Regions from separate parts of the Actinomadura sp. SCN-SB genome, predicted to be linked through region 1. Evidence: riboswitches for the same ligand, from Rfam matches in the RefSeq annotation. Region 1 holds a riboswitch; each other region holds the start of a gene.
What was found. A riboswitch is a leader RNA that binds a small molecule or an ion and turns the genes downstream of it on or off. The one in region 1 is predicted to bind cyclic di-AMP.

Region 2: another riboswitch for cyclic di-AMP. It lies ahead of ACGWYJ_RS09460 (coiled-coil domain-containing protein); the one in region 1 lies ahead of ACGWYJ_RS04680 (C40 family peptidase).
Region 3: another riboswitch for cyclic di-AMP. It lies ahead of ACGWYJ_RS19050 (CHAP domain-containing protein); the one in region 1 lies ahead of ACGWYJ_RS04680 (C40 family peptidase).
Region 4: another riboswitch for cyclic di-AMP. It lies ahead of ACGWYJ_RS32155 (CHAP domain-containing protein); the one in region 1 lies ahead of ACGWYJ_RS04680 (C40 family peptidase).

The regions. Positions count from the first base shown of each region.
Region 1 is NZ_JBIMPP010000005.1:19,774-24,760, forward strand. It holds gene ACGWYJ_RS04665 (4Fe-4S single cluster domain-containing protein) at 1-218, shown strand, start outside; gene ACGWYJ_RS04670 (FHA domain-containing protein) at 266-1,537, shown strand; gene typA (translational GTPase TypA) at 1,660-3,567, opposite strand; cyclic di-AMP (ydaO/yuaA leader) riboswitch at 3,764-3,911, shown strand; gene ACGWYJ_RS04680 (C40 family peptidase) at 3,918-4,976, shown strand.
Region 2 is NZ_JBIMPP010000010.1:159,696-164,682, forward strand. It holds gene purL (phosphoribosylformylglycinamidine synthase subunit PurL) at 1-271, shown strand, start outside; gene ACGWYJ_RS09460 (coiled-coil domain-containing protein) at 743-1,693, opposite strand; cyclic di-AMP (ydaO/yuaA leader) riboswitch at 1,697-1,886, opposite strand; gene ACGWYJ_RS09465 (serine/threonine protein kinase) at 2,407-4,329, opposite strand; gene ACGWYJ_RS09470 (sterol carrier family protein) at 4,672-4,987, shown strand, end outside.
Region 3 is NZ_JBIMPP010000027.1:37,729-42,715, reverse strand. It holds gene ACGWYJ_RS19065 (NYN domain-containing protein) at 1-581, shown strand, start outside; gene ACGWYJ_RS19060 (hypothetical protein) at 668-904, shown strand; gene ACGWYJ_RS19055 (NlpC/P60 family protein) at 1,033-2,064, shown strand; cyclic di-AMP (ydaO/yuaA leader) riboswitch at 2,712-2,863, shown strand; gene ACGWYJ_RS19050 (CHAP domain-containing protein) at 2,873-3,799, shown strand; gene ACGWYJ_RS19045 (hypothetical protein) at 3,851-4,987, shown strand, end outside.
Region 4 is NZ_JBIMPP010000070.1:22,573-26,936, forward strand. It holds gene ACGWYJ_RS32145 (peptidoglycan recognition family protein) at 379-876, shown strand; gene ACGWYJ_RS32150 (C40 family peptidase) at 929-1,852, opposite strand; partial or broken gene ACGWYJ_RS32155 (CHAP domain-containing protein) at 2,015-2,779, opposite strand; cyclic di-AMP (ydaO/yuaA leader) riboswitch at 2,804-2,879, opposite strand; gene ACGWYJ_RS32160 (TetR/AcrR family transcriptional regulator) at 3,188-3,793, opposite strand.

The DNA of each region.
Region 1 (4,987 bases):
CCCCGCTGGGGGAGGAGCGCTACGGGTCGCCCGAGGAGGCCGGCACCGACGACGAACAGGAAGACACAGGGCCTCGAGTGCAGGTTTCCGTGGACGAGGGGCCGGAGGGAAGGCGGGTGTACTACATCGGGATCCCGCGGAGAGGTGACATGCAACACCTCACATCGACGCTGGAGCGCGCCGGGGTACGAGCGGGGGAAGTGTCATGGCGACCTTGAAATGCCCTGTCTGTGACGAGCCCTTCCAGCAGGGAGATCTCGTCTGCTTGAGCTGCGGTGCCAATCTGGCGCGCGCCGGAGGCCAGCCGCGGAACCAGCCTCCCCCCGGGCCGCCGCAGCCGCCCGGGCAGCAGCCGTACGACCCGTACCGCCAAGGACAGGGGCAGCAGGGCCAGCAGCCCGGCTACCAGCAGGCGCCCTACCCCGACATGCCCCAGTTCGGCGACTCCCCCTACGGCCAGCAGCAGGGCCAGCAAGGCCAGGGGCAGTACGGTCAGGGCCAGCGTCAGCCGGGCGGGCAGCACGCGGCACCGGAACCCCAGTACGGCGCCCCCGAGCCGCAGTACGGTGCACCCGAGCCGCAGTACGGCGGCCAGCCTCAGCAGCCTTCGTACGGCGACCAGCAGCAGTACGGTGAGCCGGCACAGCAGCAACAGCCCCCGCCGATGTCGCAGGACCCATGGGGCGCGCCTCAGCCGGGCCCCGGAGCCGGGCAGCAAGGCGGCCAGGGTCAGGAGGGTGGCTGGGCCTCTCCCCCGCCGTACCAGCAGCAGCCCCAGGGCGGGCAGCAACCGCCCCAGGGCGGTGGCGGCCAGCAGCAGTACGCGCCCCCGCCTCCACCGCCACAGGGCGGCCAGCAGGGGCAGCAGGACCCGTGGGCCGCTCCCCCTCCCCCGCCGCCGTCCCAGGACCAATGGGGCCAGCAGCAGGGGCAGATGCCCGACCAGCAACAGCAGCAGTACGCGCCCCCGCCGCCCTACGGCCAGCCAGGGGACAACCCTCCGTACGGAGGCCCGTCCCACCAGGCCGAGCAACGGCCGCCCATGCCGCCGCCCCCGCACGGCAGGGAGGCGACGCTGCTGCCGCCGGACGTCCCGCCGGGTCCGCAGGGCCAGCAGCGTCCGGGCCCCGACAGCACGGCGTTCATGTGCCCGTACTGCGAGGCGGTGCTGACCAACCCGAGCCAGGCGCAGTGCGACTCCTGCCTGCGCCCCCTGCCGCAGCAGGGCACGCCCGTCCTGCGGGTGCAGTTCCCCTCCGGGGAGCTGAAGGTGTCGGTCGGGCAGCATCTGGTGCTGGGCCGCGACGCCGGGCAGTCCCCGGTGGCGTCCACGTTCACGCAGTACGACAACGTGTCGCGGCGCCACTCGACGGTGTGGCTCGACCCGTCCGGTGCCGCCTGGGTCCGGGACGAGGGCTCCACCAACGGCACGTTCGTCAACGGTGAACGGCTCCCCCGCGGCGTGGAGGCCCCCCTCCGCGACGGTGACCAGCTCCGCCTGGCCGCCGACGTCACGGGAACCGTCCAGCTGAACTAGGCGGCGGGCACGAGCGCGTAGGGACACGAACGCGAAGGGCCGCTCCGGACTACGTCCGGAGCGGCCCTTCGCGTCTTACGTGCCGGCCACGCGCGCGGCGGCCAAGCGGGCGTCGGCGGTGGCTAGGCGTTGGCGGCGGCCCTCTTCGCCCGCGCGCGGCTCCTCTCGCGTTCCTTGGCGTCCAGGACGACCTTGCGCAGGCGGACGGCGGACGGCGTGACCTCGACGCACTCGTCCTCGCGGACGAACTCCAGCGCCTCCTCCAGGGACAGCAGCCGGGGCGGCGTCAGCGACTCGGTGGCCTCGGCGGTGGAGGAGCGGATGTTGGTCTTCTGCTTCTCCTTGGTGATGTTGACGTCCATGTCGTCGGACCGGGAGTTCTCCCCGACGATCATGCCTTCGTAGACCTCGGTGGTGGGGCCGACGAAGAACGTCCCGCGCTCCTGGAGGTTGATGATCGCGTACGCGGTGGCGGCGCCGTGCCGGTCGGCGACCAGCGAGCCGGACGGACGGGTGCGCAGCTCGCCGAACCAGGGCTCGTAGCCCTCGAAGACATGGTGGGCGATCCCGGTGCCGCGGGTCTCGGTCATGAACTCGGTGCGGAACCCGATCAGGCCGCGCGCCGGGACCAGGAACTCCATCCGGATCCAGCCGGTGCTCTGCCGCCTCGTGGGGGACGACCCCCCCGACCCCCCGATGTTCCCGTAGTTGGTCATCTGCTCCATCCGTCCCTTGCGGACGGCCATGAGCTGGGTGACCGCGCCCAGGTGCTCCTCGGGGATGTCGATGGTCAGCCGCTCCACCGGCTCGTACCGCTTGCCGTCGATGTCCTTGGCGACGACCTGCGGCTTGCCGACGGTCAGCTCGTAGCCCTCCCGGCGCATGTTCTCCACCAGGATCGCCAGCGCCAGCTCGCCACGGCCCTGCACCTCCCAGGTGTCGGGACGCTCGGTCGGCAGGACGCGCAGGGAGACGTTGCCCACCAGCTCCCGGTCGAGCCGGTCCTTGACCAGCCGGGCGGTGACCTTGGTGCCCTTCTCCCGGCCCGCGAGGGGGCTGGTGTTGGTGCCGATGGTCATCGAGATGGCCGGCTCGTCCACCGTGATCAGCGGCAGCGGGCGCGGGTCGTCCGGATCGGCCAGGGTCTCACCGATCATGATCTCGGGGATGCCGGCCAGCGCGATGATGTCGCCGGGCCCGGCCTCGTCGGCGGGCTTGCGGGTGAGCGCCTCGGTCATCAGCAGCTCGCTGATCCGGACCCGTTCCACGCTGCCGTCACGCCGGCACCAGGCGACCTGCTGGCCCTTCTTGATCGTCCCGGAGTGGACGCGGCACAGCGCGATCCGGCCCAGGTAGCTGGAGGCGTCCAGGTTGGTGACGTGCGCCTGGAGCGGGGCGTCGGGGTCGTAGGACGGCGCGGGGATGGTGCTCTTGATCACCTCGAACAGCGGCTCCAGGTCGGCGCTGTCGGGCAGCTCGCCGTTGCCGGGCTTGGTGAGGGACGCGCGGCCGGCCCGCCCGGAGGCGTAGACGATCGGGAAGTCGATCTGGTCCTCGTCGGCGTCGAGGTCCATGAACAGCTCGTAGGTCTCGTCCACGACCTCGTCGATGCGGGCGTCGGCGCGGTCGGTCTTGTTGACGACCAGGATCACCGGGAGCCGCGCGGCCAGCGCCTTGCGCAGCACGAACCTGGTCTGTGGCAGCGGGCCCTCGCTGGCGTCCACCAGCAGCACCACGCCGTCCACCATGGACAGCCCGCGCTCCACCTCGCCGCCGAAGTCGGCGTGGCCGGGGGTGTCGATGATGTTGATGGTCATCCCGGCGTGCCGGACGGCGGTGTTCTTGGCCAGGATCGTGATGCCCTTCTCGCGCTCCAGGTCGCCGGAGTCCAGGACGCGGTCGTCCACGTCCTGGTTCTCGCGGAACGCGCCGGACTGCCAGAGCATGGCGTCGACCAGCGTCGTCTTGCCGTGGTCGACATGGGCGACGATCGCGACGTTCCGGAGGTCATCGCGCGTGGAGATGGGCATGCGGGCTCGCCTTGGGGTCAGGTTCGGGGATCGCCGCAGACGCGCGGCCTTCTCAGTCTACTTGGCCGGACGGGGTCCTGCGCGGCCTCCGGTCACCCTTTCGCCCCATCCGGTGGATTTGGTCTATTTGGCCACTTTTGCCGGTTCTCTGTACAGTCCTGCAGATCCGGTCGTTCGGCGTCCCGCCCCCGGGACGACGGCCGGACCGCCGAGTCCCGCAAGGGAACCGGGGACCCAGAGCTAGCCCCGGGGTGAATCGGCGCGTGTGCCCGTGACGCGCGCCGTAGGGCGACTCCTGGCCCGAACCCGTCAGCTAACCCGGTAGGCGGAGAAGGAGAGGAGAGCACGGTTTGACACCGGCACCCCGTGAACGCCGTTTCGCCATGCCCGCCATCGCCTCCGCCGCCGTCGTCGTCTTCGGCGCCGGAGCCCCCATCGCCGCCCAGGCGGCCGTCCGTCCCGCGCACGCGCCGGCCGCCGCCTCCGCCGCCGCGCTCGCAGCGGCGCCTTCGCCCTCGGCCTCGTCCTCGGCCCGGACGTCCAGGAAGCCCACCGAGGGCGAGCTGCGCAAGCGGCTGGACGCGCTGAACACCGAGGCCGAGAAGCTCACCGAGCGCTACAACAAGGCCCGGGTCGACCTGGACAGGGCACGGCGCGCCGAGCAGGACGCCGCGAAGACGGCCGCCGCGCTGGAGGCCCAGGTCGCCCCGGCACGGCAGGAACTCGCCAGGCTCGCCGCCGCCGACTACATGACCGGCGGCCCCGACATGCTGTTCAGCGGCGGCGACACCGGCGGGCTCGCCGCCTCGGCCTACCTGGCCCGGAACCAGGCCGCCGTCGTCAACCGGCTCCAGGCGCAGATCGACCGGGCCAACGCCGCCCGCCGCGCCGCCGCCGCGCACACCGCCCAGGTCCGGCGGGCGGCGGCGGAGGCCGAGACCGCCCGCGCCGCCGCCAAGGCCAAGGTGGACGAGGTCACCAAGCAGCTCGACAAGCTGACCACCACCATCGCCAAGGACCCCCGCACCGGTCTCAAGGCCACCGTCAAGGGCTCCGGTCTGCCCGCCAAAATGGCCCGCAAGGCGCTCACCAAGCTCGGCAGCCCCTATGTCTGGGCCGCCGCCGGACCGAACAGCTTCGACTGCTCGGGACTGGTCGTCTGGGCGTACGCGCAGGTCGGCAAGAGCGGCCTCCCCCACTACACCGGCGCCCTGGTCAACGAGGGCACGAAGGTGAGCCGGGACCGGCTGCGCTCCGGCGATCTGGTCTACTTCGGCGCGAGCCTCCACCACATGGGCATCTACCTGGGCGACGGCATGTTCCTGCACGCCCCGCAGACCGGCGACGTGGTCAAGATCTCGAAGCTGTCGGACCGTTCCGACTTCGCCGCCGCCAACCGCATCGAGTGACCCTTCACGGC
Region 2 (4,987 bases), on a different contig from region 1:
GAAGATCACCCTACGGGGCGACCCGTTCGTCAACCTGTTCAGCGAGTCGGTCGCCCGCGCCGTGGTGGCCATCCGCCCCGGCGGCGAGAACCGCCTGGTACAGCTCTGCGAGACCGCAGGCGTCCCCATTTCCCAACTGGGCATCATCGGCGGCGACTCCCTGGACGTCTCCACCGTAGGCCCGGACGGCGAAGCCCAAGAGCTGTTCACCATCCCCCTGGTGGAACTAAGGGACACCCACGAACGCCTACTCCCGAGCTACGCCAACTAGCCACCACTAGGCCAGACGACCGCTCAACCCGCTGCGCTCGCATCCAAACCAGGAGCGAGCGCAGCGCGCGTCTGCACCAAACACGGTCGTAATCACCTCAACCCCCAGCCCCGAACGGTCGCTCAAGCGTTGCGATCGCGTCCGAAGGCAGGTTCCGAGCTTGCGAGGAACCTGATCGCGGAGCGAGCCTCTAGGCGAGTCGGAGCGATGCAGCGATCGCCGCAGGCGCGACAAGCGACGAGCCGCCAGGCGAGGAGCGCAGCTCGTGCTTGCCAATAAACACGGCCGCACCCACCTCAACCCCCAGCCCCGAACGGTCGCCCAGGCGTTGCGATCGCGTCCGAAGGCAGGTTCCGAGCTTGCGAGGAACCTGATCGCGTAGCGAGCCCCTGGGCGAGTCGGAGCGATGCAGCGATCGCCGCAGGCGCGACAAGCGAGGAGCGCCAGCGACGAGTGCAGCTCGCGTCTGCCTTAGAACACAGATATATGCACGTGGTCGTAGTGGTTGGCGGTGATGCCGCCGCGGTTGGCCATCATGCGCCAGCCTGGGCTGCGCATGTCGTAGATGCGCTGGCGCCAGATGACGTATTTGACGCCGAGCCTGCTGGCGTTGTTGATGGCGTATTGGGCGGTGCCGTCGCCTTGGGCGCGGCCGTTGGCGGACGGCATGCTGCCGCCGGTGCTGACCATGAAGTCGCAGGCGGTGCCGGTGGCGTGGTCTTGGGCGTCGACGCCGCCGCGGAAGCAGCCGATGGTGGGGAACGGGCCGAATTCGATGTCGACCGCGTTCTTCACCCTGAGCATGCGCGCGGTGACGCCGCCCATGCCGACGCTGGGGGATTCGGGCTTGTACTTCTTGATCAGTGCCCGGATCCTGGCCCGCTGCTTGACCAGGTCGGCGATCTCCTTCTCCAGGTCCTTGATCTTCTGTTCGGCCTCGCGCTTGGCGCGCTGCTGGTCGTTGACCAGCTTCTGGATCTGCTGGACCCGGGCCGACTGGTTGGAGGCCACGTGGCTGGCGAGGCTGAGGCCGCTGAGCGCGCTGGACGGGTCGTCGGAGCCGAGGACCGACACGGACGGGTCGGCGCCGCCGGTCATGTACTGGGAGGCCGCTAGCTGGGCGACCAGGTTGCGGGTGGCCTCCAGGTCGGTGTTGAGCTCTCTGGCCTTGGCGATGGCCTTCTTGGCGTCGTACTCGGCGTCCTTGAGCTTGGCGAGGTCGCCGCCGTACGCCTTGTCGAGCTTTTCGATCTGGGCGTTGAGCTTCCGCATCTTGGCCGTGTCGCCGGGGGCCGCGGCCTGCGCGTTCACCGTGGTGCCGGCGGTGAGCGGCACGGCACCGGCGGCGAGTGCCACGAGTGCCAGGGCGGGACGCCGTAGCCGGGTGCGCCAGCGGCGGGTGGAGTTCGGGGTCTCCTCCACGTCCTCTCCTCTCCTCGATCGCCTACCGGGTTAGCTGACGGGTTCGGGCCGGGAGACGGCCCTGCCACCGCCGGTGGTGACCGGTGGTGGGTTCACCCCGGCCGGTCGGGCCCGGGGGCTGGCCCCGGACTCACCGGCGATGGGTCCCCGGCTCCCGTGGCGCGGGTGCCACGGGACTCGGCCGATCCGGCCGTTCCGTCCCCGGGGGGGCGGGACGGTGCGCGGGCCGAATGCCGTCGGACTGCAATGCGGTCGAACTGGAATGAGCCATACGAACCTTAGCGGAGATCAAACCGCCGGGCGCCGTGGAATGGTTCATTGCTCGGTGGGCGCGGCCATTTCGTGGGAGCGGAGCCATGTCAGGTGACCCGGCTCACAGCGTGGACCCGCAGGGCATGCCGCCGCGCGTTCCCTAGGGAAGCGGCCCGTTCCGTGCCTTTGCTCGGGTGGCGCTTGACCATTTCCGCGCCCGGGAGAAAGGGCGCGGGGGCGCGGCGGGGCGGTTCGCCGGCGCGGCCCGGTGGCGCGCATGCGAGGGCCGGCCTTCGGTGGGCAGTCCGCAAGAGCACTCCTTCTCTCCGGCGGGGACCGGGCACCCGCGGCCAAGCCGATGATCTCGGCCGCGGATACCTTAATGGATCCGAGGCGAAAGAAACTCTTAAATGACCCTTAAATCCTCGGGTCCGGGCGGCTCCCCGATCGGCCGGGCGCGGTCAGCTACGGCTGAGTTTGCCCTGGTAGCCGAGCCGCCGGTTGCCCGGCAGCCTCCACACGTACTGGAGCGTCCCGTCGACCTGGCGGGTGACCTCGACGGCACCGCTGGAGCACGGCTTGGAGATGTTCAGGGCCATTTTGAGCGTCCGGTTCGTCCCCTCGGTGAAGGTCAGCGTCCCGGTGCAGCGGGTCTGCGGGTACACCGCGCGCGCCTTCGTCTGGCCCGGCTCGAACGTGACCTCGACCGGGAACGAGGCGCCGCGCGAGGGGTTGACGACCGTGCCCTTCCATGTCCCGGCGAAGCCCTCGGGGACGGCCGTCACGGGCTGGTCGTTGATGGCGTTGGCGGGCCCGGCCTGCTGCGGGGACGGCTCCTCGTTCCCGCGCATCTGCGGCCACAGCACCAGAGCGATGATCGCGACACCGACCAGCACGCCGATCGTGAGGGAGAGCGCCACGCCCAGCATGCTGTTGCCGGGACGCAGGCGCAGCAGGTTCTCTAAGATCCCCGGCAGCCCGCGTGAGGACGGCTCGGACACCACGGCGGGCAGGACGGCCGTGGAGCCGCGCTCTTCCGGAACCTCGTCCCTGAAACGGTCCATGCCGGGGATCAGGTGCGGGACCGGGTCCGTCCTGTCGGTCGGCCCGGCGAACCTCCCCTCGGGCACGGCGGGCACATGCTGCGTCGCCATGTCGTCGTACACCCGGTCGCGGGACGGGGGCGGGCCGGACGGGTCGATGCGCGGCGTGTCGATCCGCGTGAGCTCGGCCGCCTCGGCCGGCTCCGGCGGGGCGGACCGGGAGCCGGGCTTGGAGGACGAGCGGGGCTCGAACCACCCCTCGGAGCCCAGCCGGGCCGTGGCCTCCCCCGGCGGCTCGTACAGGTTGGACGGCTCGTACGAACCCGGCGCCGACGGTTCCCGGGGCGGGTCCGGGACGGGGGCCCTCAGCGGCACGGATTCAGGCGTGGGGCCGGTGAACGCGGTCGGTGAGAGGGCCGGCGACTCCAGGATGATCCGGGGCTCGGCGGGAGGCGGGGTGAGCGAGGCGCCGACGGCGAGCGCGCGGCCCTCGTCGAGGAGCGTGCCGGGCATCTTCTCGGCCAGCGGCCCGGACTCGTCCAGCATCCGTTCGAGCAGCGCCGCCGCGGTGGGACGCCGCGCGGGGTCCTTGGCGAGGGCGTCGGCGACGACCTCGCGCAGCGAGTCCGGCAGTTCGTCCATCTCGGGCTCGTCGTAGACCACCCGTTGCATGATCTCGGAGGTGGAGTCGTCCCCGAACGGGGCCCGCCCGTAGGTCGCGTACAGCAGGCACGAGGCCCAGGCGAACACGTCGGCGGCCGGGCCGTTGTCGCTGCCGCTGAGCTGTTCGGGTGCCTTGTAGGAGGGGTCGTCGCTGACCCGTCCCGTCGGGGTTGCGTCGACGGTCTCCAGAGCGGCGGCGACGCCGATGTCGGTCAGCCTGGGCCCGTCCCGGCCGAGGAGGATGTTGGCGGGCCTGAGGTCGTGGTGGACGGCCCCGGCCCGGTGGATCGCGGCGAGCGCGACCGCGGCGCCGACCGCCAGCCGCTCGATCACCGCGTTCCCGCGCGGGCCCTCCTCGGAGACCAGCCGCAGCAGGGACGGCCCGGCGACGTACTCGCTGACCACGTACGGGCGGTCGCCCTCCACGTCGGCGTCGAGGATCGCGGCGGTGCAGAAGCCCTGGACCTTGCGGGCGGCGGCGAAGGCCCCGGCGAACCGGGCGCGCGCCGCCGGCTCCCCGGTCAGCCGCAGGTGCAGCAGCTTGATCGCGACCTGCCCGCCGGACGGGGTCCGGCCGAGAAAGACGGCGCCGTGCTCGCCGACGCCGAGCCGTCCGGTGACCTCGTAAACGCCGAGTCTTCGCGGGTCACCGGGCTGCAGGGGCAGCGCATCGGCCATCTACACAACCTCCGTGTTCTCCCCGCCGGGGACCGGCCCCCCGGCCGGCCCCCCAACCTTCCGTCCCCCGCGCCTTCCGTGCCCCGTCCGGGTCCGCGCGCCGGTCCCTACGCCGGTCCGGGGCCGCGCGCCGTGGTCGCATGGTGCCCCGGCCAGGGCCGGGACGGGGCCTCGCCTGGTCTCTGCGCTCGTGTGCGGTTCCGTGCCTTCCATGCCTTCCGGGCCACCTGTGCCGTTCGGCCCCCTGCCGCCGTGCCGCCGTGGCCGGTCCCTTTCTACCGGGTGCACCGCCCCGCCGCGCCGGGGACGGACACGATGGGAGGAACGGTAGCGTCGGTGGGGATGTCGCGAACACCACTCACCCGTGCCGTGCTGGACGAGCAGCGGCACGCGCTGGGCCTGCCGCCGCATGGTGGTACCGATGAGCCCGCGGAGCTCCGCCGGTCCGCCCTGGAGGCCGTGCTGGCCGCCTACGACGCGGGCGCCGAGCCTAACCGGCCCGTTCTCAAGGGAGCCGTGCGCCACCTGCTCGACCGGCTCGCCGCGCTCGCACCCGGGCGGTCGGTGGAGGTCCGGGTCCCTCCGTACGCCGCCGTCCAATGCATTGCCGGGCCGCACCATACCCGTGGAACCCCGCCGAACGTGGTGGAGATGGACC
Region 3 (4,987 bases), on a different contig from region 1:
ACGTCCGCCTGCGGATGCTGCTCGACACGCTGGTGGACGCCGCGCTGGGGATGCGCAGGGAGCTGGCGCTGCCGTCCACGATCGCGCGTCCCGCGGACGCGGTGGCCGGGGCGGGCCCGGGGGCGGCGGCGAATCCCGTGATGACCGGCAGGTCCCTGTCCGACCAGGACCCGCAGCTGCTGGACCGGCTGCTGTCGCTGCCCCAGGTGCACCTGCTGGTGGACGGCTACAACGTCACCAAGACCGGGTACGGGGAGCTGCCGCTGGCCGACCAGCGCAGGCGGCTGCTGTCCGGCCTGGGCGGGCTGGCCGCGCAGACCCGTGCCGAGATCACCTGCGTGTTCGACGGCGCCGAGCTGGACGCCCCGGTCGCGACGGCGGTGCCGCGCGGGGTGCGGGTGCTGTTCAGCCGCCCCGGGCAGACCGCCGACGAGCTGATCGGCGAGCTGGTGCGGGCCGAGCCGCCCGGCCGGCCCCTCGTGGTCGTGTCCTCCGACCGCGAGGTCGCCGACAACTGCCGCCGCGCCGGAGCCCGCCCCGCCCCGTCCACGCTCCTCCTGCGCCGCCTCGGCCGTACGTAGCCGCTCCCGGGTTCTGTCGGACCTTCCCCGTACCGTCGCTGCCGTGAACGAGGCATCCGGTACCGGATGAGGTACAGGGGGACATCATGGTGATCGAGTGTGAGGGCTGCCGGGCGCGCGGCACGGGCTGCGGCGACTGCGTCGTCCCCGCTCTGCTGGAGTGCGCGGGAGCCGGCCCCGCCGCCGGGGTGCTGGACATCGACGAGGACGAGCGGCGCGCGCTGCGGGTGCTGGCGGAGCACGAGCTGGTGCCGCCGCTGCGCATGGTCCCGTTCCCGCCACGCGGCGTGACGAAGAACAGGCGTGACGAGCGCGCTTCGTGATCTTAATTGCACCCATGGTGGCATAAGGTCGATTTAAGGCGCCTAAGAGCAACGAATCAGTTGTGACGGGTGAGGTGCCTCGCTAGTGTCGTCCGGCGACATCACGGACGAGAGGGGCACTAGCGATCGTGGCCAGTGATCACACCAAGGCGGGCTCCCAGGCGCAGCGCAACCGCCCGCACGTCATCGCGGGGCGCGGCACCACCCCACGCCGGATCACGGCGACCGTCTGCCTGGCCGTGGCGGCCTCCTTCGCCGTGCCCGCGACCGCGGCGCACGCCGACCCCGAGGCCGAGGCGAAGAAGAAGCTGACCAAGCTCAACGAGCAGGTCGACCAGCTCGTCGAGAAGTACAACCAGGTCAACCAGAAGTACAAGATCGCCAAGAAGAAGTACCAGGCGTCCAAGGCGTCCAGCGCCGAAGAGCTCGCCACCTACAACGCGTTGCAGGCGAAGGTCTCCCAGATGGCCGCCGACGCGTACAAGCGGGGCAACACCGGTGACGTCGCCGGTCTCGTGGGCGCCGACGACCCGCAGGCGGTGCTCGACCAGGCCGCGGTCTTCACGCACCTCGCCCGCAACCGCAGCTCCGAGCTGGCCCAGTTCCTCGGCGCGGCGCAGCGGGTGCAGCGCGAGCTGGCCCAGACCAAGGCCGCCTACGACGAGGCCAAGAGGCAGCAGGACGAGCTGAAGGCGCGCAAGGCCGTCCTCGACAAACAGGTCAGGAAGCAGAAGGCGCTGGTCGCCAAGTACGACCCACCGTCCGCCGGCGGCGGTGTCGGCGGCACCTACAACGGCCCGGCCAGCGGGCCCGCGCGGGTCGCGTTGAACTTCGCCTTCGCCCAGAAGGGCAAGCCGTACCAGTACGGCGCCGAGGGGCCGAACTCCTACGACTGCTCCGGCCTGACGATGAAGGCGTGGGCGGCGGCGGGGGTCAACATCACCCGTACCACCAACTCGCAGTACGCCGCCACCAAGCGGGTGGCCAAGAGCGACCTGCAGCCCGGTGACCTGGTGTTCTTCAGCAACCTCGGGCATGTGGGGCTCTACATCGGCAACGGCCAGATGATCCACGCGCCGAGCACCGGCAAGACGGTGTCCATCGTCAACATCAACTCCGGCTACTACGCGGCGAACTACGTCGGCGCGGGCCGGCCCTGACCCGGCGGGGCCGCCGTGGTCAGGGCCGGGTAGTCAAGATCGAGTCGAGCCGACGCCGCCGGATCGGGTTGTCCCTGGTCCGGCGGCTTTTTGTGCCCCTATTTGCCATCTCGCCGACCTTTGCTATCTTGTGTCCCACTCGCGGCGCCCGCCAGGCGTCGCCCCAGGTAGCGGCGCTTCTCACGCACCGCGCCTCCGCGGCACCCCCCAGGTGCCGTCCCCGCTCGGCACTCCCCAGGTGCCGCGTCACTTCAGTTCCACTCCAGTTCACTCAAGGCCGGCCCGGCCGCACCGTGAGCATCACGGCAGTGTGCATGGGCGCTTCCGTGGCGTTCATGGCGGCCCACCCATCGGGCCTCGGCCGTGGGCGATTCCTGTTCTTGGACGCCCCCACAATCCCGAAGAACCGACAACTCCCATAGCGCCTCGCAGCGCGGCCTGGAGCCAGGCGTGGCCGCCCGTCCCCGCTTCCCTGGGACGTCCCCGTTTCTTCCCCTGATCCCTTGGGGAGCCGGGGCGGCCACGCCGTCTTCGGCCGTGCGGCTTGACGGGCCTTGACGGGCCCGGCTGCGCTCACCCAACCCCCCACGGGCCCCGACCCCTTCGGGGAGCCGACCCAGTCCGAGATGTCGGCGTCCGGACGTACCGGACGCCCACCGCCGAGTCCGCGCGACGCGGAGCCGGGGACCCATCCAGTCCCACGGGGTGAATCGGCCGCAGGACGTGACGTCCAGGCCGTAGGGCACGCTTCCACGCCCGAACCCGACAGCTAACCCGGCAGGCGGTCATTGGAAGCCGAGGAGCCCACGTGGCAGCTAAGCACCGCTGTGCCAAGGGAAGGCACCGCACCCCCCAACCCCTGAACGTCACCCTCCGCACCACCGGCGGGCTGCTCGCCGGTGTCACGCTGATCGGCCTGGCCGCCGGGACCGCCAGGATCGCCGGGGCCGACGGCCCGTCCGCGCGAGCCGCCACCCTGGCGGCGGTGGCCCCCGACGCCGAGGTCGGCGTCCCGCACACGTCGCGGGAGGACGGCGAGAGCGAGAACGGCCACGCGTCCCTGGTCCGCGCCACGATCATGAAGCGCAAGGCCAAGGCGAAGCGCGTGCGGTCCATGCCGGGACAGTCCATACCGGCGGAGGCCGAGGCCGAGGCCGAGGAGCACGCGGACGTCCAACGGCAGGTGGCCGCGCCCAAGGCCCCGGCGCCGAAGGCCGCCCGGCCGGCGCCCGCCAAGAAGAGGGTCACCGCCGCCGACGCCATCAAGCTCGCCAGGGAGCAGGTCGGGATCCAGGAGGACTCCCAGGGCAAGACCAAGTTCCAGGAGTGGTACGTCACGACCAAGCGGGCCAGGGAGACCGCGCGGCGCGACGGCGGGCGCGACCCGAAGATCTACGCCAACGCCGCCTGGTGCAGCATGTTCATCTCCTGGGTCGGCGACAAACTCGGCCTGAGCGACCAGATCGGCAGCGACGCCTGGACGATCGAGCACGCCAAGTGGTTCCAGGAGCGGGATCGCTGGGGCACCAGGCCGAGGCCGGGCGCCATCGTCTTCTTCGCCTGGAACGGCTCCAAGAACCTCTACGCCATCGAGCACGTCGGGATGGTGATCAAGGACAAGGGGCACGGCACGATCGAGACCGTCGAGGGCAACACCAGCAACGCGGTCCGCGTGCGGCAGCGGTCCACCAGCACCGTCGTCGGCTACGGCTACCCCGACTACGCCAAGGGGTGACCGACCGGAGGGCGGCCGGCCGGGCCGCACCGCGCGCATAGGATCACGCGCATGGGCGCGGGAGGCGCGGGCTCGGTCCGCGGACGGGCGCGGGTCCCGCGGCGCACGGCGTCGATCGCCGTCGCCGCGGGACTCGCCGTCTGCGTGCTCGGCGGCCTGGGCCTGGCCGGTGCCCGTCCCGGCGACGGCCGGTCCGGCGCCCCCGGCGCGGCCCGGGAAGCCGTGGCGCCGCCCGACCGGAACGCGATAGGCGCCGTCCTGGCCAACCGTGCCCGCGCGGTACGCGACCGCGACCGGATCGCCTTCATGGCGACCCTCGCCTCGGCGCCCGCGCCCTACCGGCAGGCCCAGGCGGTGATGTTCGACAACCTGCTCAAGCTGCCGCTGCGGGACTGGCGGGAGGACTTCACGTCCCTGGAATCCACCGGAGGCGGCGCCGCCGTCGTCAGGATCCGGCTGACCTACACCCTCCGCGGCCACGACGCCGAGCCCGTCGCCCGTACCCGGTACCTGGTGTTCGCGCCGCGTCCCGGCGGCTGGGCGGTCGTCGGGGACGGGACGGCGCGCGGTCACGCCGACGACGCCGAGATCTGGGACGGCGGCCCGCTGACCGTCGTCCGCGGCCGCTCCGTCCTGGTCATCGGCGACGCCCCGGGGCTGCGGGAGATCGCCCGCCGCCTGGACGCGGCCGTGCCCGCCGTCACCGCGGTCGCCGGCCGGCTCGCCCCCTCCGGCTGGGCGCGGCGGGTCGTCGCGCTCGTCCCGGCGGACCCCGCGCGGGCCGCCTCGCTGGCGGGCGGCCGTCCCGGCCTGCACGAGATCGCGGCGCTGGCCACCGTCGCCCCCACCACGGGCGGGCGGGGCGCCGACCGGATCGTCATCGCGCCCGCCGCCTTCGGGCGCCTCAACGCGCTGGGACGCGACGTGGTCCTCACCCACGAGCTGACCCATGTGGCCACCGGCGGTGCCCGCGACGGCCGCACCCCGCTCTGGCTGATCGAGGGGTTCGCCGACTACGCCGGGTACCGGGGCCGGGACGTGAGCGTGCGGTCGGCCGCCGCCGAGCTGCGGCGCGAGGTGGCCGCGGGACGGCTGCCGGACGCGCTTCCGGGACGCGCCGCGTTCGACGGCGGCTCGCCCCGGCTCTCGCAGGCGTACCAGGAGTCCTGGCTGGCCTGCCGGATGATC
Region 4 (4,364 bases), on a different contig from region 1:
CTTCACCACAGGCGGCGGATACCGCCTGCCCTTCGGCCTGCTCGATTCTTCGGCAGCGCCCAAGGTCCAGCGCTCGAAAGAGGCCTCATGAACTACAACGGTAAGCACCGCGACGCCGACCCTTCTGTTTCCCCTCTCTCCCGTCGGGCCGTCCTGATTGGCAGCGGCGTCCTCGCAACTGGAGCAGCTTTCGGCATGGCGGGGGCTCTGGGCCCGTCGACCGAGAGAAGCGTGCAACGGGCTGGCATGGCTTCGAACGATGCCTCCGGGGAAGACTGGCCCCGCGCTTCCCGACAACGCCGGGGTTCGGCTGCCGCGGCTCCGCTGGTCCACACGACTGAGGACTGGGGAGCACGCGAACCTGGGCGCAAGGCGACCGTGGTCTCCCACGCTCCCCGCTATATCGTGATCCACCACACCTCCACGCCCAACGTCGACGACTACTCGCTCGCCCGTGCGGAACTCCTGGCTCGCGGGATTCAGAACGCCCATATGAACGACCAGGGCTGGCCCGACACCGGCCAGCACTTCACCATCAGCCGCGGTGGCCACATCCTCGAGGGACGCCACGGCAGCCTCACGGCAGCTCGCAAGGGCGACTTCGTTATTGGGACGCACGCTCGCGAGGCCAACGACTACTCGGTGGGCATCGAATGCGAAGGTACTTACAACACCGTGCTGCCGCCCCGGAAGCTGCTCTCGTCCCTGGTACGCATGTGCGCGTGGCTGTGCGTCCAGTACGACCTGGACCCGCAGAAGGCCATCGTCCCGCACCGCAAGTTCAACGACACCGACTGCTGCGGCGACAAGTTCGCCCCCACCCTGCCCCGCTTCAGTAACGAGGTCGAGAAGGCCGTTCCCAAGCTGCTCGGCTAGGGCGAGACCATCCGTTCGGTATGCCGGAGCCAGTGGTGTCGGCTTCGCAGGTTCAGAGCAGCCGTGAGGCGCCGCTGAACTGTCCCCACCAGTACTGGGCGAGATCCACGACCTCGACATTCTTGCCGGAGCGGGGGGCGTGGACCATCTTGCCGTTGCCGATGTACATGCCGTTGTGGCCCAGGTCCGGATAGAAGAACAGGATGTCACCCGGCTGTACCTGACCGCGGGACGAGATGCGTGTCCCCATGTTGTACTGCGCGCCGGTGTAGTGCGGCAGGCTCATGCCAACCTTGGCGTACGCCCAGAGCATCAGGCCTGAGCAGTCGAAGGAGTTCGGGCCTGCCGCGCCGTACACGTACGGCTTGCCCACGCGTGACAGGGCGGCGTTCACGACGACCGCGGCCTTTCCGGATGCCGGTGACGACACCGGCGGTGCCCCGCCCGTCCCGCCGCGCGACGCCGGGATCTTGCTGATCAGTTTCTCGATCTTGGCCTTCTTGGCGGCCAGGTCCTTGGTGAGCTTCTGGATCTCGGCGGTGCGTGCGCGAGCGGCGCCGGCACTGCGCTCGTATCGCATCCGGGTGAGCGCCAGCTGGCGCAGCTGCTGGACTTGCTGCGCGGCCAGGTAGCGGGAGGCCGCCGACTGGTCCAGCGCCGCTTGGACGTCGTCCCCGGTGAAGAGGGAGACCTCGGACTCCGCTCCGGGCATCATGTACTGCGAGGCGGCCAGGGCCCCGGCCTTGAGACGTGCCGTCTCGTACTCGGCACCAGCCTGTTGCGCCTGCCGTTCCGCAGCACGCTGGGCCAGGCGCGCCTTCTTCAGCGCAAGGCGCTTCCCGTTGTACTGCTCGGTGAGGATCTCGGCCTGACGCCCCAGCTTCTCCGGATCCGGAGCGGGCGCCGCCTGGACGGCCCCAGTCGTGAGCAGACCTGATCCGGCGATGAAGACCATCACCGCGGCGCGTACCGGCATCCGATGCACGAGGTCCTCCTCAGCCTTCCCCTGCCTTGATCGAGGACAAGCTACTACAAGCCCTAGTACTAGGTGGCATCGTGCAAGAAGTCGGTAGCTGACCTGCATTTTCCCGGGTCGCCCGAAACGACGTTAAGGCGGTCAGCGGGCCGGCCCCAGGTCTCACATCGGCTGCTCGACCCCGTTCGGCAGTGAGTCCCCGGCGCCCGACGACCGTCGAGAGGTGGCCAGCGGACCCAGCTCTGCGTGCAGCGAGTCCCAGAAGGCCAGTTCCTGGTCGTCGGCGAGAGTGGAGATCCTGCTCCAGAACTCCTGGTCCTCGGCCTCCGCTGCGACGTCCGCGCTGATCGTCGGCATGGGGATCGTCCTCGCCTCGGCCTCGTCGAGATCGCCTGTCGTCATGTCGACCGGCAGGGAGACGGGCATGCGGTGGTGTTTGCCGCGCTTGCGGATGCGCACCGGCGCCTCGGTGGGTACGCGTGCCGCGGCGGCCTTGCCCGCTGAGACCGCGACGGCGCCGACCACTGCGACTCCTACCAGCCCGCCCAGGACGGTATCCTGCGTTACCACCGGTGTATCCGGCTTGGCCGGCTCGGCATGACATGTGACGGTCAGTTCGCCCACCGGCTCGGGCTTGACGCCTTGAATCCCAGGTGCCTGTGCAGCGTGCTTGGGCAAGTAGTCACGATTCGTCGCGGGCCGCTCCGACGGCAACTCCTTGCCGACGACCTTCACCTTGCCTGGGTAGCCGTACCCCACCACGGAGTCGGTGTCGCGGGTCTTGCGCTTGAGGTGAATGCCGTCGGTGTTGGCCTCGATGGTGCGGATGGTGGAGCCGTTCACCTTCTCCACGATCCCGACGTGCTGGATGGCGTCGAGATCCTTCGAGCCGGACCATGCGAAGAACACCAGCGCGCCCGGTTCGGGCTTGGTGCCCCATGCGTCCTGCTTCGGGTTAGCTGACGGGTTCGGGCCAGGAGAGCCCTACCGCGCATGGGCGGATTCACCTCAGGAACATGGGTCCCCGGCTCCCCCGGCAGGTAGGCGGCAAAGGGAGAGCTGCATGGCACGTGCCGACAGGACTCGGCGGGTGGCTCGACCTCCCGGGCGGAGGTAGATCACGAGCCAAACTACGATGGAATGGACCGCCTGACCGGGACGAGGTACGCGTACGTCGCCGCGGGCATGAGCAGCGCACTGCTGCCTCCGCATGCAGGAAGATCTCTTTCGTTCACTAAAGTACGGTTTGCCCCCACCTGGGCTCTTCTACTGAGTCAGGGTGGCACGTTGATGCGGTTCTTGACCTCACCAACGGCCTGGCGCCGCAGGCAGACCTCACCGGACCGGCATGAGCACGCCGAGCAAGGTCTTCTCCAGAATCTCGCCCACGCTCTCCGCAATCATCCGTCCGGCGGCGGCCTCGTCGGCGGCCGCATGCAGCAACGAGTAAACCGTGGTCACCAGCCAGTCGACGGGGAGGTCAGCGCGGAAGACCCCAGCTTCCCGGCCTCGGACGATAAGGCGTTCCACGTGGGCCATCGGCTCGTCGTGGTAGCGCCGCACCTCCTCGGCGGTGAGGGCGTGCTGCGCGGCGGTGTGCAGGCTGCCGAATCGGTTGAGCAGCGGCCAGCAGGTGCGGATCAGCCGGGCGAACGCCTCGGCCGGCGGCCCCTGCGCGGGCGCGGCCTCCTCGACGACGTTCGTGCCCTCGGCGATGGACGCGGCCAGGACCGCTCTTAGCAGGTCCTCACGGGAGGCGAAGTGCCCGTACAGAGTGACCCGGGCCACGTCGGCCGCCTTGGCGATGTCGCTCATACTGATGTCCGGATCGCGGGCGAAGCACTCGGTGGCCGCGGAGACGATCGCCGCGAGATTCCGCTCCGCATCCGCCCGCCTGCGCTCTCCGGCTCGCCGCCCCCGCACGTCCGCACCCTGCGCCATGAGCGCATCCTAACAAGAACCCGAACAGGCCTGTTTGAGTTAACGAGTGGGAGACTCTCACCTTCCCCCAGCGCGCAGGAGGAGCCTCACCGGGATCGGCCGATCCAGGCTGAGGACCCTCGTCACCATGCCGAACCTGTCCCCTTTTGCCCCAAGTTTCACTTCGGCCTCAAAGGTCACGATCAAGGGTCTCATCCCCGGTATCCCCGGCATCCCCGCAAAAAGCCGCGTCGGGCGGGCGTGGCGGTCATCGTTGCGCCCAATGGCGCGCAGGCGGGTGCCTGCATGGCCGTTCGATACGCCCTGCCCACCGCCCTTTCGCGCCAGTCTCGGCCACCGCAGCGAGGGGAGACCGGCCAGAACCGGAATAGATGCCCCCTAGGACGGGTTTTTGTACCTCGGACAGTGCGTTTGCCCAGGATTTGCCCTGAGCTGGATGTTTGATACTGTCTGTCCCCATCTGGTGACGCACCCCATGCGTCGCCGATACGGACGGGGGCGAACCCCTCAAGGGACGCCCCCTCCACGGTCGCGTGTGCGGAGACCATGACCCCCCGCGAACCGTCATCCA